4 regions of the Vibrio owensii genome follow, and region 1 is predicted to be linked to each of the others. Evidence: predicted binding sites of a transcription regulator. Region 1 holds the regulator's gene; each other region holds the start of a gene.
What was found. The regulator PurR, encoded in region 1, represses purine synthesis genes. The targets are predictions, from matches to a motif close to TNANGNAAACGTTTNCNTNA.
Positions count from the first base shown of each region.

Region 2: a site for PurR is predicted at 2,608-2,627, ahead of purT (formate-dependent phosphoribosylglycinamide formyltransferase). Genes of this name have one in related genera too.
Region 3: a site for PurR is predicted at 1,352-1,371, ahead of A9237_RS11740 (NupC/NupG family nucleoside CNT transporter). Genes of this name have one in related genera too.
Region 4: a site for PurR is predicted at 1,583-1,602, ahead of A9237_RS03915 (NupC/NupG family nucleoside CNT transporter). Genes of this name have one in related genera too.

Region 1 covers NZ_CP019959.1:727,529-733,425, forward strand. The annotation lists gene mukF (chromosome partition protein MukF) at 1-468, opposite strand, end outside; gene cmoM (tRNA uridine 5-oxyacetic acid(34) methyltransferase CmoM) at 471-1,262, opposite strand; gene elyC (envelope biogenesis factor ElyC) at 1,377-2,183, shown strand; gene torR (two-component system response regulator TorR) at 2,299-3,012, opposite strand; gene torD (molecular chaperone TorD) at 3,246-3,893, shown strand; gene purR (HTH-type transcriptional repressor PurR) at 4,338-5,342, shown strand; cyclic di-GMP riboswitch class I at 5,628-5,717, shown strand; gene A9237_RS03180 (TfoX/Sxy family DNA transformation protein) at 5,834-5,897, shown strand, end outside.
Region 2 covers NZ_CP019959.1:310,374-316,270, forward strand. The annotation lists gene sbcB (exodeoxyribonuclease I) at 1-280, shown strand, start outside; gene A9237_RS01360 (CidA/LrgA family protein) at 339-713, shown strand; gene A9237_RS01365 (LrgB family protein) at 715-1,392, shown strand; gene cdd (cytidine deaminase) at 1,658-2,545, shown strand; gene purT (formate-dependent phosphoribosylglycinamide formyltransferase) at 2,693-3,868, shown strand; gene A9237_RS01380 (thiopurine S-methyltransferase) at 3,948-4,598, opposite strand; gene A9237_RS01385 (RelA/SpoT domain-containing protein) at 4,935-5,711, shown strand; gene ihfA (integration host factor subunit alpha) at 5,856-5,897, opposite strand, start outside.
Region 3 covers NZ_CP019959.1:2,543,597-2,549,493, forward strand. The annotation lists gene prfC (peptide chain release factor 3) at 1-282, shown strand, start outside; gene A9237_RS27340 (DUF5363 family protein) at 404-571, shown strand; gene A9237_RS11735 (TatD family hydrolase) at 558-1,331, shown strand; gene A9237_RS11740 (NupC/NupG family nucleoside CNT transporter) at 1,536-2,819, shown strand; gene deoC (deoxyribose-phosphate aldolase) at 3,400-4,176, shown strand; gene deoA (thymidine phosphorylase) at 4,275-5,603, shown strand; gene A9237_RS11755 (phosphopentomutase) at 5,672-5,897, shown strand, end outside.
Region 4 covers NZ_CP019959.1:911,734-917,630, forward strand. The annotation lists gene folD (bifunctional methylenetetrahydrofolate dehydrogenase/methenyltetrahydrofolate cyclohydrolase FolD) at 1-89, shown strand, start outside; gene A9237_RS03915 (NupC/NupG family nucleoside CNT transporter) at 242-1,441, opposite strand; gene A9237_RS03920 (LysR family transcriptional regulator) at 1,678-2,622, opposite strand; gene A9237_RS03925 (lytic murein transglycosylase) at 2,694-3,665, opposite strand; gene A9237_RS03930 (YcgL domain-containing protein) at 3,714-3,995, opposite strand; gene minC (septum site-determining protein MinC) at 4,193-4,855, shown strand; gene minD (septum site-determining protein MinD) at 4,873-5,685, shown strand; gene minE (cell division topological specificity factor MinE) at 5,688-5,897, shown strand, end outside.

The DNA.
Region 1 (5,897 bases):
GTGGCCCGGAGTGCCACCCTTTTGTGCCGCTTCAATCGCTTTTGCCATTTCATCCGCTACCATCGATAGCTGGATAGAAAGACGCAGTTTCGAGAACTCGCGATGACGCACGTAGTAGTCGGTAATTCCTATCGCTAATGGCGACAAGCGGTAAATGCTCGCTCCGTCAGTAATCTCACTGACAAAACGGCTCATAAGACGCTGCTTAACCATCTCGTTGATGGCATTGTTCGCACGGAAAGCCGAAGCTTCGCCGGTCTCATCAAAAAGTCGAGTGACGATGGCAAATGCGTCGTGCAGTTCACCTTCACCCAATTCTTCATCGAACCTTTCATTACTTAGTACAGCGATGGCAATCAAAAATGCCAATCGCTCAGTGGTCAGGTTCAACGAGAAATCGTGCTGCTTAACCCAGCCAACCAACTCATCGATTGGTTGCTCTGCAGCATTGAGAGTCATCTCACTCATCGTTATTCCTGTTTATCGTTCTTCTTAGCCCACACGTGTATGTAGCGGCCTAATGAGAGGTATGGCTCTTGTCGACAAAGTTGTTTTTCTAGCGCCAACACATCTTCAAACTCGTAATCGCCCATGTATTGCATATTACCTATGTAATCACTGAAGGAACGAATACCAGATTTGCCACAAATACTAAAACCAGAATCTTCTATCCATTGATAGACCTCTTCGGGTTTTAGGCCTTTCTGTGGCTGTAGTTTAAATCTTTTCCGGTGAGGCATGCCGTCTAAAATATGAGGAATGTTGCCACAAACCACATTTTTATAGACTAAGCCGTGGTGGTTATAGAACATAACCGAAGCAATGCCCCCCGGCTTGACCTGTTCCAAAACGGTCTCGAGTGCGGTTTTCGGGTCGACCAACCACTCCATGACGGCATGAAACATGACAAGGTCCACCTGCGTTTCCATATGGTCACCAATGGATTGGACAGGTGAATGAATCAGGCGATACTGCTCAAGCAAACCGTTTTTTTCAATATCCTGCTTTGCTAGTTGCAGCATTTCCGAAGATAGATCACATAAAGCGACATGATGTCCGAGCTTAGCAAGCTTTTGCGACAATTGTGCTAACCCACCACCCGCATCAAGGACTTGCAGGGCTTGATGGTCGGCGTCTAATTCACTTAGAATCTGTAGAAAATCTTCCCACACAATGATTTGGCGGATCTCCCCTTTATCGGAGCCGTAAATATTTTTTGCAAATTTGTGGGCGATATCGTCGAAATTGCGGTCTTCTGTCACTTCTGCTGAGTTATCATAACGGATTGTGCCGCTATTCTGTCACAAGGAAAGCAGGAATAAAGAGGGTTATCCTCATTTTTATTATCAATTGATGTTTTTTCGGACTATTTATGTATGTTTGAGCTGAAAAAAGTTATGTCAGCCTTGTTGATGCCTCTTCCGGCATTGCTAATCATAGGCTTGTTAGGTCTTGCTCTCATTAGTTTTACCACCAAACGTAAAACTGGCTGCTTTGTTGTTCTATTCTCTTTTGTCGGCATTTTTCTCGTTGCCTTCCAACCTGTTTCAACTAAGCTACTGATGCCGCTAGAGCGCGAGTACAAAGCGTTTTTACCCGTTTCTGGTACCGTCGACTATGTCATGGTTCTTGGTAATGGCCATGTGGTGGACGATGAGATCCCACCGACCTCTCAATTAAGTCGCACAGCACTGATGCGACTCACCGAGGGCATTCGTATTTTGCGCATGTACCCAGGTGCGAAGTTAATCCTGTCTGGTTATGCAGGTGGTTCTGAAATTAGCCATGCTCGTATGATGGCAAACGTCGCGCTTTCTCTTGGCGTTGCTAAATCCGATATTATTTTATTGGAAGACGCCAAAGATACGTGGGAAGAAGCTCGCCAAGCAGCCGCGTTTGTTAAGCAAAAAGACATCGTGCTCGTAACTTCGGCGAGCCACATGAAACGTGCTTTGTATGAGTTCAACGCTGCGGGTATTAAACCCATCCCTGCACCAACGAACTTTATGGCGATTGATGACATCGAGCAGCCATGGCAAAAGTACGCACCGAAAGCTCGTTACTTAGAGCAAACCGAACTGTACTGGCATGAGTATCTTGGTGGGTTATGGCAGAAACTGCGTGACAACGTAGGACAAACGCCAATGGTTGAAATAGAAGAGCCTGAAGTCGCACAACCTTAATTGCTGCCTAGCAAGAACGTTGTCGCTGATAAAACTTATCGTTAGATTGTCTTAACTGAAATCACAGACACAAAAAAGGAGAGCCGATGCTCTCCTTTTTCTTTATTGCGATGATTTAGTCACCTGCAAACATGTAGCCTTCACCGTGAACGGTCACAAAGATTTGTGGGTTCTTTGGATCAAACTCCATCTTAGCGCGCATGCGTCGAATCAGTACATCGATAGTACGATCGTTTGGCGCATCCACTCGGTGGCTGATCATATTCAAAATACGCTCGCGGCTTAGTACCTGATTCGGGTACGAAGACAGTGCCACCAATAGCTCATATTCCGCTTTGGTTAGTTTCACTGGCTCACCGTTACGGCTCAGAGCACGACGTTGAATATCAAACGTCCACTCACCGAAGCGCACAATGTGTTCTTCATTAGTGTCGTTCGCTGTTTTTTGCGAACCGCTACGTGCCGCCGAAATGCGCCACAGCAAGTTCTTAACGCGAACCAATAATTCCCTTAGTTCAAAAGGCTTTGTCACATAATCGTCTGCGCCCATTTCTAGGCCAACGATTTTGTCAATGCTATCCGTGCGTCCTGTCACTAATATGATGCCGATATCTGATTGGCTGCGTAATTCACGCGTAAGCATAAGGCCATCTTCGCCAGGCAAATTAATATCCAACATGATCAGGTCTACATCGCCACTTTGAAGCACTTCGCGCATTTCTGCCCCGCTCTCTGCTTCACTAACTTTGTAGCCTTCATTTTGGAAATAGCCCGCAAGCTTACTACGAGTTACTACATCATCTTCTACGACTAATACGTGATAGCTCATTTACACCACTTTCTGTCTTTTTTATTTTCCAAGACGTATTCTATTCATAACTAGTAACATTTCTAGTCATAGATACATTAAAAAGCAAGATTTTGCGTTTTTATTGATTCAAAGCAAGCTTATTTACAGCCATTCATAAACGCGCATATTTTCCCATAATGGATAACAATTATAGTTACTGCTATTCATCTTAATTGTTTACACTTAGGGGATAACCATTTAGGAGCAAAAAAATGCAAGAAGTGAAAGCTTTTAACGAGAAACGCGCAGAAATCTATTGGTGGTTTTCTAGCCTGTTCGCAAAAGAACTGACAGAGAAAGAACTAGAAAGCTACCACAGTGTTGAAATTCGAAGCTTTTTGGCTGGCCTTGGTGAAAATGAGTCATTAAAACCAGCTGTGGATACCCTTGTTGATGCACTTAACCGCCTACAAGATCGTGAAGACGCGCAACTTGAGTTGGCTGCAGACTTTTGTGAGCTTTTCCTTAAGACAGAAAAGCACGGTGCGCTGCCTTATGCCTCTATGTACATCGGCCAATCTGGTCTGCTAAACGACAAGCCAGCAGAAGAGATGGAAAAACTGATGGCAGAGTTTGGCGTGCAAGTTGATGAAAACCTGAAAGAGCCAGCTGACCACCTAGCGGTAGAGTTGGATTTCTTGGGTAATATGATTATTCGCTCTAACGAACTAGAGCAAGAAAAGCATATGGAAGAAGCGTTCGAAAAGCAGAACGATTTCATCCAACAGCATCTTTTGACTTGGCTACCTCAGTTTGCCGCTAAATGTAAGCAGTTCGACGAATTTGGCTTCTATGTTAGCGTTGCGCAACTATTAATTGCATTTTGTAAACTGGACAGCACCTACCTTCTTGGTGAATAATTGCCGCCTATTTTAGGGAGCCTGCTATTTAGGCTCCCTATTTTATTCGTTTAGTTTTAATCTGGCTTAAAGAAACCCAACCAATTTAGCCGTGAAAATGTGACCTCAAGGGCACAAAACAACCGCTGAAAATATTGCCAGCCTGCCCACATCAGTCTAAAATGTGAGCGCAAACGATTAAATATGATTTATATGTAAACCGCTGAAATATAGCGGTTTTTGTGTTTTCTTAACATGATTGCTGACTAATTCCTCACTTATAAAAGAAGGGAATATGAGTCTCAGCAACAAATGTTGCTACAAATCTTTTTATACCGATTCGGAACAACCACTGCCAAATATCTCAGCAATGCCCTTTCTTGCAGTTGCTCGGTTTGTGCAAGACCCTAAGCGTATGGTTGTCTTCACTCACGGTATTCAGTAGCTCGATACAGGACATCATTTATGGCCACTATTAAAGACGTTGCTCGCTTAGCCGGCGTTTCTACCACAACGGTTTCGCACGTAATTAACAAAACTCGCTTTGTTGCAGAAGCAACCCAAGAAAAAGTAATGAAAGCGGTTGATGAACTAAATTACGCGCCAAGCGCCGTTGCTCGTAGCTTGAAGTGCAACTCTACTCGTACTATCGGTATGTTAGTTACTCAATCAACCAACCTATTCTTCTCTGAAGTCATCGATGGTGTTGAGAGTTACTGTTACCGTCAAGGTTACACTCTAATTCTTTGTAACACGGGCGGTATCTACGAGAAGCAACGTGACTACATCCGCATGCTAGCTGAGAAACGCGTAGATGGCATCCTAGTAATGTGTTCTGACTTGACGGAAGAGCTAAAAGAGATGCTAGACCGCCATTCTGACATTCCAAAAGTTGTGATGGACTGGGGCCCTGAGAGCTCACAGGCAGATAAGATCATCGATAACTCGGAAGAAGGCGGCTACATCGCGACGAAATACCTGATCGATAACGGTCACACTGACATCGCATGTTTGAGCGGTCATTTTGAAAAAGCGGCGTGCCAAGAGCGTATCGCTGGTTACCGCCGAGCGATGGCGGAAGCAAACCTAACGGTTAACGAAGATTGGGTTCTTGAAGGTAACTTTGAGTGTGATACTGCTGTACTGGCGGCAGATAACATCACTGCAATGGAAAAACGCCCAACGGCTGTCTTCTGCTTTAACGACACAATGGCGCTAGGCTTAATGAGCCGCTTGCAGCAAAACGGTATCAAAGTACCGGATGATGTATCCGTGATCGGTTACGACAACATTGAGCTTGCAGAATACTTTTCTCCACCGCTAACGACTATCCACCAACCAAAACGTCGTGTGGGTAAAAACGCATTTGAGATCCTTTTGGAGCGCATCAAAGACAAAGAACACGAGAAACGTGTGTTCGAGATGCAACCAGAGATCGTTGTTCGCAACACGGTTAAGAAACTAAACTAACCTCATCTGCGAACTCATTTTACAAAGCGCTCTTATGGGCGCTTTTTTAATGCCTAAAAATAACTTTCCCTTAATATTTCAGTTCAAGAATACAACCTTAAACTTCGATAAGTTGCTGTTTTAATTAAGGTGTAGTCCATTTCCTACATCAAGCTTTTGTATGACAAGTAGATGCTCAGCAATATGAAACAAAACACATCAATTTAACGCTATTAACTGAACCAAGATCACACTTTTATATTTGAAACGTGATGTTAATTCAATATACGAAGTATTCTCAAAGAGTCACGCACAGGGCAAACCATTCGAAAGGGTGGGACGCAAAGCCTCCGGCCTGAACCATCTTATTAGATGGAAGGTAGCGGGGTTACCGATGGCAAATATGCATTAAGTGAGTTTACCCTTTAATGACATTGTGTCTGCATGCATTTGCTAATCTCTCGGACCTGATTTTTGGTGGCGTAATATTAATTACACCGAGATAACACATCATGGATAAACCGATACTCAAAGACTCAATGAAGCTGTTTGAGGCACTTGGTAATATCAAGTCGC
Region 2 (5,897 bases), 420 kb from region 1:
TCGTGAAACAGATCCAAATAACCTTGCTGCGCTGGATATTGAGTTTGATGACAAACGCATCAAGCCATTGCTGTTCCGTTACCGTGCCCGTCACTACGCCGGCACACTGGATGAACAAGAACAAAGACGTTGGGCACAACACTGTCGTGAAGTTTTCGAAAGCCAAATTGAAGAGTACATGCTGAATTTAGAAAACTTAGTTCACGAACATGAAAGTGACGAAAAGAAGATAGCGATACTAAAATCCGTCTATCGTTATGTAGAGAGCTTAGCCTCCTAATTTCTTACCTTGTTCAAGCGCACCTTCGGGTGTGCTTGTTGTTTTATATGCTGTCAAAATGATTAAAGATCGATTACTACAGCTGGTCCATTTGCTCATTTCCCTCGCACTCATCATGGGAGCACTTGGCATCGGCAATACTATTCAAAAATTCACTGGCGTTTCTGTTCCTGGAAGTGTCATCGGCATGCTAGTGCTGTTTTTCTCTATGACCCTTGGCTTCGTCAAAGTCGAATGGGTTAAGCCTGGCGCGACGCTTTTCATTCGATACATGATCTTATTGTTCGTCCCAATCAGTGTTGGTTTGATGCAGCACTTTGATATGTTGTTGGCGAATGCGCTGCCAATCATTGCGAGTGCAGTAGGCGGCTCACTGATCGTATTGGTCAGCTTAGCGTGGTTCTTAGATTACTTGCTGAAGGAGAAACACTAATATGTGGTTACTTGTCACTATTGTGGTTTTCCTTGCCGCTCGTCAAATCGCAATTAAGGTTAACAACCCAATCGCAAACCCGCTTTTAATCAGCATCGCAGTATTGATCCCTCTACTCACCTTTTTGAAAGTGCCGTTTGAAACCTACTACGCCGACAACGAGTATATTAGCTTCTTGCTTCAGCCCGCTGTTGTTGCGCTAGCGTATCCGCTCTATGAGCAGCTACCTCAAATCAAAGCCAACTGGCGCATTATCGCACTGGCTTGCTCTTTGGGCAGCGTGATGTCGATGCTAACAGCGACACTGATCGCCGTTGCATTCAAAGCAGACATCAGCCTCATTGCAAGCTTAGTGGGCAAATCGGTAACCACCCCTATCGCGATGGAAATCTCTAGCCACTTAGGTGGTGAAGCTGCCGTTGCGGCTATTTTAGTGCTTATCGTGGGTTTATTCGGGGCGATTTTGGCTTACCCAATCTTCAACCTTATCGGCATTAAACACCCTATCGCTCGTGGCCTGACAATGGGTACTGTCTCTCACGCACTTGGGACAGCAACATGTGCTGAAAAACAGCCTGGTGATGCGGCTTTCTCATCTCTAGCTTTGGTGCTGTGTGGCATCATCACTTCTATTCTTGCGCCAAGCTTCTTTGCTTTGGCTGTTTGGTTATACCAATAAAGACCTCAATGACCTGCTCTACTTTGCTTCCCGATAAAGTGAGCAGGTCATAATCTCATCCAGAAAATTCGCAGTATGAATATACGTTGATATAGTTATTAGTGGGACAGAGATAACGTTAAATCGTCGTGAAATCGAATACATGTGTGAGCTCACTCTAATTATGTAACGTAAATTATCATTACACACATTAACGTGATCTAAAGCACAGAACATTTCCATCTTTCACATAGAATAACTGTCCATGCAATAACAAGGATTCAACATGAAAAGTCGCATTGAACAGGCGCTAGCAAGCGCTCCTGAAGCACTTTCAACACATCTTGCTCCTATCGTTCTCGCTGACGATTTTGATGCCACTATTTCTGAGCAACAGTTTGATGAGCTGCTGAACGCTACCAACCTTTCAGACAAAGAGCTTCGTGTTGCTCTACTTCCTTTTGCCGCAGCGTTTTCTTACGCTCCAATTTCTGAATTCTATGTCGGTGCGATTGTTCGCGGTCTATCTGGTCGCCTTTACTTTGGTGCGAACATGGAGTTTTTCGGCGTTCAACTGGGTCAAACCGTTCATGCTGAGCAGTGTGCGATCAGCCACGCTTGGATGAAAGGCGAACATGGTGTGAAAGACATCACCATCAACTACAGCCCTTGTGGTCACTGTCGTCAGTTCATGAATGAACTCACTACTGCAAAAGAACTCAAGATCCAATTGCCAGAACGCGAAGAAAAGTCACTACACCACTACCTTCCAGAAGCTTTTGGTCCTGCAGACTTAGGCATCGAATCTGGTCTAATGGCAGATGTAAAACACGAGTTTGTGTGTGATGAAGATGACGCTCTGATCCAAAAAGCGGTCAGCGCAATGAACATCAGCCACGCGCCTTACACTAACAACTTGAGCGGTATTGCTCTAGAGATGAACAGTGGTCGCGTATTCCAAGGCGCTTACGCAGAAAACGCGGCGTTCAACCCTAGCCTTCCACCGCTTCAGGTTGCACTGATTCAAATCCTGATGGCTGGTGAGCAGTTTGAAGACATCAAAGCTGCTGCTCTGGTTGAGAACTCGCAAGGCAAGATCAGCCACCTAGCCGATACTCAATCAACGCTAGAAGCGCTAAACCCTGATATTCCAGTGAGTTTTGTGAACGTTTAATTTATCCAAACGCTAAGCGAGAAGCTCTACCCAGTGTAGGGCTTTTTTATTATCAAAAAACCTTGCGCAAACGTTTGCTTCGTGCGTAAAAATCAGTATGATCCCCTGCAAATTCGGTTTCATCACTTTATTTTGTAAGGGAACACTATGTTCGGTACTGCTACTAGCACTCATGCTACCCGTGTATTACTTTTGGGCTCTGGCGAGCTTGGTAAAGAAGTGGCAATTGAATGCCAACGTCTTGGTTTGGAAGTGATCGCGTGCGACCGTTATGCCGATGCTCCGGCGATGCAAGTTGCGCATCGTAGCTACGTCATCGACATGCTTGATGGACAGGCACTGGAAGAGATCATCAATAAAGAGCAACCTGCTTACGTGGTTCCTGAAATTGAAGCTATCGCGACCGATAAATTGGTCGAGTTAGAAGAGAAAGGCTTGAACGTTGTTCCTACAGCGAAAGCAACTAAGCTGACAATGAACCGTGAAGGCATTCGCCGCCTTGCAGCTGAAGAGTTGGCCCTAAACACTTCCCCTTATCAATTTGCTGACAGCTTTGAGGACTTTAAAGCAGCAGTAGAACACGTTGGTATCCCGTGTGTTGTTAAGCCAGTGATGAGCTCTTCTGGTAAAGGCCAGAGCGTTATCAAATCAGAAGAAGATGTTCAAACGGCTTGGGATTACGCACAAGAAGGTGGTCGTACAGGTGCAGGGCGTGTGATTGTTGAAGGCTTTATTGACTTTGATTACGAAATCACATTGCTAACCGTGCGCGCAGCTGATGGAGTGCACTTTTGTGCTCCGATCGGACATCGTCAAGAAGATGGTGATTACCGTGAATCATGGCAGCCACAAGCAATGTCAGACAACGCCATCAAAGCGGCTGAATATACAGCAGAGAAAGTTGTTAATGCACTGGGTGGCTACGGCATCTTTGGTGTCGAGCTGTTTGTTAAAGGCGATAAGGTCATTTTCAATGAAGTATCCCCTCGCCCACACGATACCGGCATGGTAACCATGATCTCTCAAGAAATGTCTGAGTTCGCACTGCATGTTCGAGCGTTCACCGGAATGCCGATCAACAACATAGTTCAGTATGGACCATCAGCATCAGCGGTTATTTTAGGCCAAGGTACATCAACTGATATCCGCTTTGACAATGTTGCCAAGGCATTGGCTCAGCCACAAACTCAAGTACGTTTTTTTGGCAAACCTGAGATAGACGGCCGTCGTCGCTTAGGCGTTGTTTTAACGCGTCGTAAGACTATTGAAGACTCGATTGAAGATGCAGTAAATAACGCATCTAAAGTGCAGATCGTTTACTGATTTCATTAATCAGCTAAAGATAGACAAAAGCGCAGCTCAATTGGCTGCGCTTTTTCTTTCTGTGGGTTCGAAAAGTCCTTTATTCGCTCTCTATTAAGTAGACTTCTTCAGAGAAGCGGCTTAGACCTTTCTTCACAATTTTAGGATGGTTTTCGTCGGCTTGCTCGACATTCAAACAAGTCACCTTATAACCCGCAAACAGCTGTTCAATCTCTTCGACTGGCACGCTAAATGGAGGGCCTGACATCTCATCCTGTGGGTAGTTAAGAGTCACAAGTAAAATACGTCCACCAGGGTTCAACAGTTGCTTGAGACGAGTTACGTACTCTTCTCGCATTTCTTGCGGCAAAGCCACAAGCGCAGCACGGTCGTAAATGATATCGGCTTTAGAAACAGGCGCAGTAAAGAAGTCGCCAGTGTAAATCGACAACTCATCGAACTGATACAACTCATGCATGCCGTTTAGTGATGTGACAGTCGGCGTGTAGAAGTGTTCAGCAAAAAACGCACGCACGGCGATAAGGCTGAGTTCGACACCCTGCACGTCATCATGCTTCGTCGCAAGCCATACCAAATCTTCTGACTTTCCGCACAGAGGAACTAACACGGTGTCTTCACGTTTAGGATTGGTATGCTGCCAGAATGCAGGTAACAGTGGATTCACATCATCTAGGTGGAAACCAATTTGGTTACTCGCCCATTTACTGTGCCAAAATTCTTGATCTCTCATTTTACTTCTACTTGTCGGCTGATTGTGGATTCGAGCTTTGCGCTTCGCTTTTGTGGGGTAAGACTAATGATTTTTTCAAATTTGTCTATGCCGTTCATCTTTGGTTAATACTGCAATGGTAGTATGGCTATCGTTCAAGAATGAACCCTTCCTTTATCTGGTTGTCAGAATAAAGGAAAGCAAAATGGTGATCTAGAACACGATTCCACCATAAGGCTAAAAAACGGCCTTGGAATCTATCGTAGAGCCCCCATTAACTAGGTAGTACCTGATTTGCGAATCTTAGTGACCTTTTCGTTACCCATTTTCTAAGTGCAAGCAAGTTAAGGAGAGTGAATGAGCTTATTTTTACGTACTACAGCATTGATGCTTTTAGTACTAAGCCGTGCGCCGGCGTTCGCCGCACTTCCAAATGTCCCGAGTAACGAGCAACAAAACCGTTCTGCTAGCCAAAACGAAGTTTGCTCAAAATTGTTTAAGCATAGCCTTAGTGGTTTGTATGGCATTCAGTCAATCGACTCCAAACCAACTCAACCTTATTCAGATTTCGACGTACTTTACAGCAAAGCTCACCAAGCACAGTTCGAGTTAGAAACCATCTGTAAAAGTACTGCCCTTCTTACTGACGCCCAACCTTACTTCGCAGGCGTTAAATCTCAACATCGTGCCGAAGAAAAAATTGCTCACGAATTGGATGGTCAAGTAGAGCGAATTACAGACTTAGCACGAGCAACTATCGTCGCGGATGACGTAGCAAGCCTTGTATCTGTGTACGAAGCGTTAGAGCGTGAAACTACCATCGTTAAAGTGAAAAACCGCTTTAAGAAACCAACGGCTTCTGGCTACCGCGACTTGAACCTGTTGGTTCGTCTTCCTAAAACGAATTTGATTGCTGAAGTTCAACTGCACCTTAAAGCCATTGCTGATGTTAAGAATGGCCCGGAGCATGATTTGTACGAACAAATTCAGAAGCTGGAGCGTCAGGCTCTAGTAGAAGGACGAAACTTAAATGATATCGAGACAGCTTCGATTCGCAGCATGCGCACTCAATCGAAAAACTTGTATCAAGAAGCTTGGCATCCGTACCTGACAACACACCTAGAAGCGGCGTAAACAAGCCGTCTTTTAGAAACTGATTTCCTCAATACTGAAAAACCACCGCAATTGCGGTGGTTTTTTATTTGTTCTTTAGCAAGTAACGAAGCGTACAGACAAAAAGACCACGACAAAGCGTGGTCTCATTCCATGTTACATGGCTTACTGGTCTGCCTTTAGGTTCTCTACGCGAGCTTTCAACTT
Region 3 (5,897 bases), 1.8 Mb from region 1:
ATCGTTGGTGCGGTTGGTGTGCTTCAGTTTGACGTGGTTGTGGCTCGCTTGAAGTCAGAATACAACGTTGAAGCGATTTACGAAGGCGTTAACGTAGCAACTGCGCGTTGGGTTGAGTGTGGCGATGCGAAGAAACTGGATGAGTTCCAACGTAAGAACCAAACTAACCTAGCACTGGATGGTGGTGATAACCTAACGTACATCGCGCCAACTATGGTTAACCTAAACCTAGCGCAAGAGCGTTTCCCAGATATCGATTTCCGTGCGACTCGTGAGCACTAATTGAATCTAACTCGCTTTACATCGCGTACTAGATCACAAGCCGCCGTTAGCTATACACTTAGCTAACGGCGGTTTTTTTTATTGGCGCAATGCGAATTCTATTGGCTAAAAAGGGTGTGTGATGAACTGGTTTAAGAAAGGACTCAAGCGTTACGACGATTGGTGTAAAGAGATGGGGCTGACGCCTGATCAAAAGCGCAGTTGTGTGCCGTATAAACAAGACCCTGTTCATGAAGACGAGCCTGCTAAAAAAGCAGAGCAAGAGAAACCAAACAATGAAGCTGTTTGATACCCACTGCCATTTCGACTTTGATGTGTTTCAAGAGGATTTTGCTCTCCAAGTTGACCTCGCTCGTGAGCAAGGAGTCGAGCGTATCTTGATTCCTTCTGTCGGGCCGAGTAATTGGGCTCGTATTCAAGCGCTGGCCAATCAATACTCTCACCTTTATTACGCGCTAGGCTTTCACCCCTATTTTCTACAACCGGAGCTTGAGCAGTTTGCCCTAGAACTGGAATCGTTACTTTCCTCGTCCAACCGACAATGCGTTGCGATAGGGGAGTGCGGTTTGGACTTCGCAATAGATGTGCCTGTCGAGCTTCAAGAGCAGGCACTTGAATTGCAATTCGAACTGGCAAGACGGTTCGATCTGCCCGTTATTTTACACAGCCGAAAAGCACATAATCGTCTCATCCAACTGGTCAAAGCTGCCAAGCTTCCTAAAGGTGGCGTATTGCACGCGTTCTCTGGCAGTTATCAGCAAGCAATGGAATGGATTCGATTAGGTTTTCTTATCGGAGTCGGGGGCACAATTACTTACCCACGAGCTAATAAAACTCGCGACGCGATTCAAAGAATATCACTTGAGAATATCGTTTTAGAAACGGACGCTCCGGATATGCCTATAATTGGCTATCAGGGCGAGCCTAATCACCCTTCAAAACTGATTCATGTATTGAATGAGCTGGCTGTGTTGCGCACAGAAAGTAAGCAATCGATTGCCTCTCAGCTATGGGAAAATAGCAATTCGGCCTTCTTTATATGTGAATAAAATCTAAAGATGGTGTTTAAAAGCGAAAACGTTTCCCTTCTTATTGTGAGATAACTCACAAACGGGAGTGAATCAATGATGAATCTTATAAGAAAGTGTGAGGGTGGCATTACTTTAATTGATTCTGCATGAGTATAATTGCCCCCGCTTTATAGCTCCATTTTGTAACACGCCAATAAATAACTTATAAGGAAGTCATAAACTATGAGCCTGTTTATGAGCCTAGTCGGTATGGTAGTGCTTCTTGCTATTGCATTTGCATTCTCATCTAACCGCAAAGCTATCAACTTTAGAACTGTGGGTGGCGCATTTGCTATCCAATTCATCCTTGGTGCATTTGTTCTTTACGTACCTTGGGGCCGTGATCTACTAAACGGTTTCTCTACTGGTGTTTCTAACGTTATCAACTACGGTAACGATGGTTCATCTTTCCTATTCGGTGGTCTTGTTTCTGACAAGATGTTCGAAGTATTCGGCGGCGGCGGCTTCATCTTCGCATTCCGCGTTCTTCCTACACTGATCTTCTTCTCTGCACTGATTTCAGTTCTTTACTACATTGGCGTAATGCAGTGGGTTATCAAGATTCTTGGTGGTGCACTACAAAAAGCGCTTGGCACTTCTCGTGCGGAATCAATGTCTGCAGCAGCTAACATTTTCGTAGGTCAAACTGAAGCACCTCTAGTTGTTCGTCCATTCGTACCAAAAATGACTCAATCTGAGCTATTCGCGGTAATGTGTGGTGGTCTAGCATCTGTAGCTGGTGGTGTACTAGCAGGTTACGCTTCAATGGGTGTTCCTCTAGAGTACCTAGTAGCTGCATCATTCATGGCAGCACCAGGTGGTCTACTATTCGCTAAGATTCTTCACCCAGAGACTGACCAGCCTCACGAAGACATCGAAGAAGCAATGGACGGTGGCGACGACAAGCCAGCTAACGTAATCGACGCAGCAGCGGGCGGTGCGGCTTCTGGTCTACAACTAGCACTAAACGTTGGTGCAATGCTAATCGCGTTCGTAGGTCTTATTGCTCTTATCAACGGTATGCTAGGTGGCATCGGTGGTTGGTTCGGTATGCCTGAACTAACACTAGAACTTATCCTAGGTTACGCGTTCTCTCCACTAGCATTCCTAATCGGTGTTCCATGGGACGAAGCAGTTGTTGCTGGTTCATTCATCGGTCAGAAACTAGTAATCAACGAATTCGTTGCATACTTGAACTTCACACCTTACCTAGGTGAAGGCGCTCAAGTAGTTGCGGCAACTGGTGAAGTAATGTCTGAGAAGACAACAGCTATCATCTCATTCGCACTATGTGGCTTCGCGAACCTTTCTTCTATCGCGATTCTACTTGGTGGTCTAGGTAGCCTTGCACCAAACCGTCGTTCAGATATCGCTCGCATGGGTATTAAAGCAGTTCTTGCTGGTACGTTGTCTAACCTAATGGCAGCGACTATTGCAGGCTTCTGCCTTAGCCTTGCAGCACTTTAATTAGAATCGGTTCTTAATATATAGACGCCGTTTTAAATCATGCCCTGTAGCAAGAGATTGCTGCGGGGCATTTTTCGTTTTTCGGGCCTAAAAAATTAACCGCACGTAGGTCTACGTGAGTAGCTTACGCAGTCGGTGGAATAGGGGCTGGGAAATTTTGAGATACAAACCGTTTGCGCTCTATTTGGTGCTACAGTTTTGCGGTGAAACTCTATAATGTAGTAATCACGAATTCGTGGTTATGATGACCACTTAATCACAGAGTGAATACTACGTACTCGATGGGCAAATGAATTGCCCTGCAATATCAAATCTCACAAGCGTTTTATTGTTTGATGTGATATTAAAGACACCGCAATCATAGATTGTTGTGCCATAGGCCAAACTGGTACTGTGCGGTGACAAGGATAGCAATTGGTATATGATTTTTCGCAGTATATGCCGAGTCTTCAGGGAACCAAGTCCGTTCATTAATAGACTGCTTAGCTAAAATCTCACGCTGTCTCTACTTGTTGATTATAGTTAGAGAAGCGATGTGAAGCTGAGTAGTGAATTTTTTGAATATTGATCGGAGATAGAAATGAGCGATTTAAAAGCAGCAGCGCTACGTGCACTGAAACTTATGGACCTTACTACGCTAAATGATGATGACACTGATGCAAAAGTGATCTCACTATGTCATGACGCGAAATCAGCAGTAGGCAACACAGCTGCAATCTGTATTTACCCTCGCTTTATTCCTATTGCTAAGAAGACACTTCGTGAGCAAGGTACGCCAGAAGTTCGTATCGCAACGGTAACGAACTTCCCACACGGTAACGACGATATCGAAATCGCAGTTGCTGAAACAAAAGCGGCGGTTGCTTACGGTGCAGACGAAGTAGACGTAGTTTTCCCATACCGCGCTCTAATGGCGGGTGATGAGAAAGTTGGCTTCGAACTAGTTAAGCAATGTAAAGAAGCTTGTGGTGACATTCTTCTTAAAGTGATCATCGAAACAGGTGAACTTAAAGAAGAAGCACTAATCAAGAAAGCATCTCAAATCTGTATCGAAGCAGGTGCTGACTTCATTAAAACTTCAACTGGTAAAGTGCCAGTAAACGCAACACCAGAATACGCTCGCATGATGCTTGAAGTTATTCGTGACATGGGTGTTGCAGAAACTGTTGGTTTCAAACCAGCAGGTGGTGTGCGTACTGCTGAAGATGCAGCGGCATACCTAGCAATGGCTGACGAAATCCTAGGTGACAACTGGGTTGATGCTCGTCACTACCGCTTCGGTGCGTCTAGCCTGCTAACAAACCTACTAAATACATTAGAAGTATCGGACGAAGTCGCTGATCCAACAGCGTACTAATTCCAACAATACGTCTGAACGGTAGCACCAGCTTTGGTGCTACCAAACCTCTTCTATCCTACTTATACCATGGCTCAAAATGAGCTTGGGAGGCACTAATGTATTTACCACAAGAAATTATCCGTAAAAAACGTGACAGCGAAGTTCTAACAGCCGACGAAATCAACTTCTTTATTCAAGGCGTAGCAAACAACAGTGTATCTGAAGGTCAGATCGCCGCTTTTGCTATGACAATCTTCTTCAATGAAATGACGATGCCAGAACGTATCGCACTAACCTGTGCAATGCGTGATTCAGGTATGGTTATCGATTGGAGCCACATGAACTTTGGTGGTCCAATTGTCGATAAACACTCTACTGGTGGTGTGGGTGACGTGACTTCTCTAATGCTTGGCCCAATGGTGGCAGCATGTGGTGGTTTCGTACCTATGATCTCTGGTCGTGGTCTTGGCCACACGGGCGGTACGCTGGATAAGCTTGAGTCTATTCCGGGCTACAACATCACGCCGACAAACGACGTATTTGGTCAAGTAACCAAAGATGCAGGTGTAGCAATCATCGGTCAAACTGGTGACCTAGCGCCAGCGGATAAACGCGTTTACGCGACTCGCGATATCACAGCGACAGTAGATAACATTTCACTGATCACGGCGTCGATTTTATCGAAGAAGCTTGCTGCAGGTCTTGAATCTCTAGTAATGGACGTAAAAGTAGGTTCTGGTGCATTCATGCCAACTTACGAAGCGTCTGAAGAGCTAGCAAAATCAATCGTTGCGGTAGCAAACGGTGCTGGCACTAAGACAACCGCTATCCTAACGGATATGAACCAAGTATTGGCATCTTCTGCGGGCAACGCAGTCGAAGTACGCGAAGCGGTTCGTTTCCTAACAGGTGAATACCGTAACCCTCGTCTACTTGAAGTAACCATGGCTTCATGTGCTGAAATGTTAGTACTTGGCAAACTGGCTGAGAACACAGAAGACGCGCGTGCGAAACTAATGGAAGCGCTAGATAACGGCAAAGCGGCTGAGTGCTTCGGTAAGATGGTCGCTGGTCTAGGTGGTCCTGCGGACTTCGTAGAAAACTACGATAATTACCTAGAGAAAGCGGAAATCATCAAACCAGTATACGCAACAGAAACGGGCGTTGTATCTGCGATGGATACTCGCGCTATCGGTATGGCTGTGGTTTCAATGGGCGGCGGTCGTCGCGTTGCGACAGATGAAATCGACTACGCGGTTGGTTTCGATAACTTCATCCGTCTTGGTGAAGTAGCAGATAGCGACAAACCTCTTGCGGTCATCCACGCTCGCACTGAAGAGCAGTGGGAAGAAGCAGCAAAAGCACTTCGCAGTGCAATCACTGTAGGTGGTGAGTACACACCAACTCCAGAGGTTTACCGTCAAATCCGTGCAGAAGATCTTTAATCGAATAAGTAATTACACAAGGCCTACTCAACCATAATAAGAAGCCGAGTGGGCCTAAGGAACGAGCAATGAAAAGAGCATTTATTTTAGTACTAGACTCATTCGGCATCGGCGCAGCTGCAGATGCAGAGCAATTTGGTGATGTAGGTTCAGACACACTAGGTCATATCGCTGACCAGTGTGAGCAAGGCTTAGCGGATAACGATCAGCGTAAAGGCGCACTTCGTCTTCCAAACCTATCTAAGCTTGGTCTGGCAATGGCACATAAAGAGTCAACAGGTCGCTTCGCACCTG
Region 4 (5,897 bases), 180 kb from region 1:
CTGTTCCGGGTGGTGTTGGCCCAATGACAGTAGCAAGCCTAATTGAGAACACAATGCTGGCTTGCGAGCAGTTCCACACGAAGAAGTAGGTTCGAGATACGAAGAAATGAAAAGGGTTGACCATAAACGTCAACCCTTTTGCTTTTTGAGGGAGTAAGAGGAAGTGCTTGAGCCAAAGATCCCTCCTCTACTCTCTCGAAGCGAAGCGTTCCCGATTCCAGAAGCGCAGCGCTCTAATAGGTTACAAACTCAAAATCACGCCAGCGATTGATGCGCTCATCAGGTTCGCCATTACACCTGCTGCAATTGCACGGAAACCGTATTTAGAGATGAATGAACGCTTCTCTGGTACTAGTGAACCTAGGCCGCCAATCAGCATTGCCATGGTTGAGATGTTTGCGAAACCACACAGTGCGAAGGTTACGATAGCTTGTGAGTGTGCGCTTAGCTGAGACTTCACTTCCATCAGTTGAATGAAGGCTACGAACTCGTTTACCACAATCTTGTTACCGATCAGAGAACCAGCTACGATAGCTTCATTCCAAGGAATACCTAGCAACCATGCGATTGGTGCGAATAGGTAGCCAAGTACTAGCTCGAAGCTCAGTTCCATACCGAACAAACCGCCGAACCAGCCTAAAATGCCGTTTAGCATCGCGATAACACTTACGAACGCCAATAGGGTTGCACCTACCGCAACTGCGATACGTAGACCAGACATTGCGCCGTCTGCCATTGCTTCAACCACGTTGGTTGCGCGTGGCATTTCTACTTGGTCTAGGTCGATATCTGGTGTTGTGGTGTCTGTCTCTGGCATCATGATTTTTGCCATCAGAAGACCCGCAGGCGCAGACATGAATGCCGCCGCGATTAGGAAGTTAAGATCCACACCCAGTGATGCGTAACCCACTAGCGTGCCACCAGCAACCGATGCCAAACCACCTGTCATTACTGCGAAGAACTGAGAATCGCTCATGTGTTTTAGGTATGGCTTTACTACTAGCGGCGCTTCAATCATACCAACGAAGATGTTTGCTGTTGCGGATAGCGATTCTGCACGACCTGTACCTAGCAAACGCTGTAGACCACCACCGATTAGGTTGATCACTTTTGGCATTAGGCCGATGTGGTACAAACCAGAAATCAACGCCGAGAAGAAGATGATGATACCAAGTACGTTGATCGCGAAGGTAAAGCCACCTGTTGCTAGGTTGCCGAATAGGAACGCGATGCCCTCTTGACCGTAGTTGATTAGGTTAGAAACCGCGCCAGTTACTGCGTTAAGTGCTTCTTTACCCGCTGGTACATACAGTACCAATAGCGCGAAGATTACTTGCAGAGCAAAAGCCAAAGACACCGTTCGTAGACGAATGTTCTTACGGTTAGTCGAAAGCAGCCATGCTACGAAAAGGATGGCTACGATACCAAGAATTGAGTTCATAAAATGAATCCGACAAAAGGGGGAACAGGAAAGGCGTCGGATTGTATAGAGCGTAAAAAATGCTGCAAGTTGGGGATGTTAACAGGCTGAGAATCTCGCCTGCTCACCATTTAACCAGCAAAATAACTCGTTGAATTAAATAAAGATAAACGTTTGCCTAAAGTTATTATTTCCAAATGGAAAAGATGTTTCTGGATTTGGAAAAATTTTGTGACTCAAATCACCTTATGTATTCCCTACTTCGGAATCGAAATATACGGCGCTAATCGCTGATCCCAATGGCAAGGCGATCCGATCTTCTGTTTGGTGAATTCGATCACCGCAGAGATCTTTTTCGGCATATGTTGGCGGCTTGGGTACACCGCATAAAACGGCATGGATTGGCTGGCTTTCCAATCAGGTAGAAGCTGGATAAGTTTACCTGAGCGGAATTCATCCCCCAGCAAATAAGTGGCTAAGTAAGCAATCCCCCACCCTGCGATTGCGGCATCACGCACCGCTTCTGCTAAATCGACCGAGTAGTTGCCAGAGACTTTCACGTTGAGCTCTTGCTCACGATTGGTGAACGCCCAACTGGTGTAGTCACGCTCCCAACTGCGGTAAATAAGGCAGTTGTGCTGCGACAAGTCATTCGGTTCGGTTGGCGTATCATGCTTAAGTAGGTAATCCGGCGATGCAGCAACCACAAATTGGCAATCTGCTAAGCGCTGAGCAATGTAGCCTTCTGGTAGGTGTTCATTGTTGGTGATCCACAAATCCAAACCTTCTTCGAGCATATCGACTTTGTAATCGAACAAGTGCACTTCGACTTGCAGTTGCGGGTATTTCTCACGAAGTTCTTGAATGGCAGGAATGATGTGCAGCGTGCCAAAAGATTGCGACAAACCAAGACGAACCAAGCCGGCGACTTCATCGCGTTGGCTTTCCATCTCTAACGTTGCGCTGCTAACGGCTTGCACCACTTGCTCACAATGGTGATAGAAGGTTTGCCCCGCTTCCGTTGGCGTGAAACTGCGCGTGGTGCGTTGCACAAGCTTGATGCCTAGTGAGGCTTCCAACTGGCTGAGCTGTTTACTGACATGAGAAACGGACACGCCTAGGCTCTTTGCCGCGGCGGTAAAGTTCTTATGTTTGATCAACGCTGAGAAGATCACCATTTGTGCAGCACGTTCAGATAACACGCAAACCTCGTTTCAAATAGAGAAAACAAAGGGCTCCGAAGAGCCCCTTTTTATTCGTTTATACATTCAATCTAGAATGTGATGCGGTCAGCTAAGTGACTTACCGCCAGTGCGAAGTAGTAAGAACGGTTCCACTTCATCAACACATTGTAGTTGTTGTACACCAAGTAAGTACGGCCGTTCTCATCGTCTGGCATGATCAACCAAGCTTTGATGTCTTCGTCCAGCTTAGGAAGTGGGCTGCCATCGTATTTGGTGATGCCAAGCTTGCTCCACTCTTGAAGGTACTTACCTTTTTCCGCCTCGCGACCTTGCAGGTTATGGTCGATGCCGTGTGGCACCTTAACCTGACGACCCCAAGTGAATTTATCATCCCAGCCAGATTTGCTTAGATAGTTCGCAGTAGAAGCAAACACGTCCGCTTCTGATTGCCAGATGTCCTTCTTGCCATCGCTGTTACCATCCGCAGCAAAGCGTAGGAATGAGCTTGGCATAAACTGACATTGACCCATCGCGCCTGCCCAAGAACCTTTGAAGTTCTCTAGCTCGATATGACCTTCATCTAGGATTTGTAGTGCCGCCATGGTTTCTTTACGGAAGAACTCTTCACGACGACCTTCAAACGCCATGGTCGACAACGCGTCGATCACACGGAAGTTACCAGTGAACTTACCGAAGTTACTTTCCACGCCCCAAAGTGCAACGATAAAGCGTGGCTGCACGCCAAACTCATCACCAATGCGTTTAAGTTCAGCGTAGTGTTCTTTATACAGTTGCTTCGCTTGTTTTACCTTCCACTCAGGTACCGCGCGCGGAATGTATTCGTCTAACGTCAGTTTCTTCTCAGGTTGGTTACGGTCGGCTTTGACTGCACGTGGTTTGTATTCCACATCAGCAAAAGCGGCACTGATCACCTGTTCGGAAATGCCTTTATCACGTGCTTCTGCACGCAATTTATTTAGGTATTCATCAAAGCCATCGCTACTTGCAAAGGCTGAAGTGCACATACCAACGCTGAGCATTGCTGCCAGTATCTTTTTCATATCGCCCTCCTTGAGCGAGGCAGAATTCCCAGATGAAAAGCGGTGACGTTATTCGCCTTTCTGCTGGGCTTTTTGTTCTTTGTATTTTTCTAGTAGGTTTTCCGGCGGAGGCGGAACCTGTAGGAAGAAACCATCATTAATTAATGACGCTTTCACTTTCTCGACATCAACTTGTGCCAAAGTACGACCATCAAGTTTGATTGTCATTACCGGCATAGGCTTACCGAACATCTGCATTAGCGTGTCAGGAACCTGTGAGAAATCATCCTTTTTCGGAATATAGAGATAAGTGCCTTCTTTTCTGGAACTTTTATAAATAGAACAAAGCATGACGAGCCTTTTGTGCTGATTTACCCGCTTTGAATGCGGATTTTGTTGAAAACGTAAAATTCTCGCAAACTTGATAGCAAATTTGAGATTAATTCACTTATTTGCCCGCTTGAGAACTTGCTGCGCTAAAGGATGAAATATAACATGACAGACCTAGTTTAAGGCAACGCTCTTTCAATAAAGGCAAGAAGTCCACGATGACCCATTCACCTGACCTTAAAGGTAGCAGTTTTACATTGTCAGTTTTACACCTTTCTGACAACGAGATCGCTAAGACTGTCGAATTTTTGCAAGAAAAGGTTTCTCAAGCACCCTCTTTCTTCGCATCCGCACCTCTGGTTATCAATATAGCAAAAGTAGAAGGCGATATTGATTTCACCGCACTTAAACAAGGCATCGCCGATGCAGGGTTTATTCCGGTTGGTGTGACTGGCTGTAAAGATAAGCGTGTTCAAAACCTTGCCTCAGAAGCGGGCTTCGCCATCATGTCTGCGAGCAAATCTCCAACTCAAGCACCAGCAAAAATGGCGCCGACCAAAATCGTTCGTACACCTGTACGTTCTGGTCAGCAGATTTACGCCAAAGACGGTGACTTGGTTGTACTGGCACACGTAAGCGCTGGTGCAGAAGTGATTGCTGATGGCTCTATCCACATTCATGGCACCCTACGCGGACGCGCCATTGCTGGGGCGAGCGGCCAACAAGAAGCACGAATTATTTGTCACGATTTACAAGCTGAACTGGTTTCCATTGCAGGAGATTACTGGTTGAGCGATCAAATTGAGAGTGAGTATTGGCAAAAGAAAGTAATGATCAGTAAAGCCGAAGAATCATTACATCTAGAAACACTCACGATTTAGTCTAAAAAGGAAATAAAATGGCACGCATTATTGTAGTAACGTCTGGTAAAGGTGGCGTTGGTAAAACCACTTCAAGCGCAGCCATCGCCTCTGGTCTGGCTCTAAAGGGCAAAAAGACTGCGGTGATCGATTTTGATATCGGCTTGCGTAACCTCGATCTTATCATGGGCTGTGAACGCCGCGTGGTGTATGACTTTGTTAACGTCATCAACGGTGAAGCAACGCTTAACCAAGCGATGATCAAAGACAAGCGCACAGATAACCTATTCATTCTTCCAGCTTCTCAAACACGTGATAAAGACGCGCTAACCAAAGATGGCGTGCAACGTGTGTTCACTGAGTTGGATGAAATGGGCTTCGACTTCATCATCTGTGACTCTCCAGCAGGTATCGAACAAGGTGCTCTGATGGCGCTGTACTACGCAGATGAAGCGATTGTAACGACAAACCCTGAAGTGTCTTCGGTGCGTGACTCTGACCGCATTCTAGGTATTTTGGATTCTAAGTCGCTACGAGCTGAGCAAGGTCTTGAGCCAGTTAAGCAACACCTACTACTGACCCGTTACAACCCTTCTCGCGTAACACAAGGTGAGATGCTAAGCGTTGAAGACGTAGAAGAGATCCTACACATTTCTCTACTGGGCGTGATTCCAGAGAGCCAAGCAGTTCTAAACGCATCAAACAAAGGTGTGCCAGTGATCTTTGACGAGAACACAGACGCAGGCATGGCTTACTCTGATACGGTAGACCGCCTACTGGGCAACCAGGTTGAATTTCGTTTCCTTACTGAGGAGAAGAAAGGACTCTTTAAACGACTATTCGGAGGCTAGACATGTCACTACTAGAATTTTTCCGCCCTCAAAAGAAAACTTCTGCGAATCTAGCCAAAGAGCGTTTGCAGATCATCGTTGCTGAGCGTCGTAGCCAGAACGATCCTGCGCCTTCTTACTTGCCTCAATTGAAAGAGGACATCTTGAAGGTAATCAGCAAATACGTTGCGATTGATCCAAACATGGTGGATTTGACGTTTGAACATAAGGAC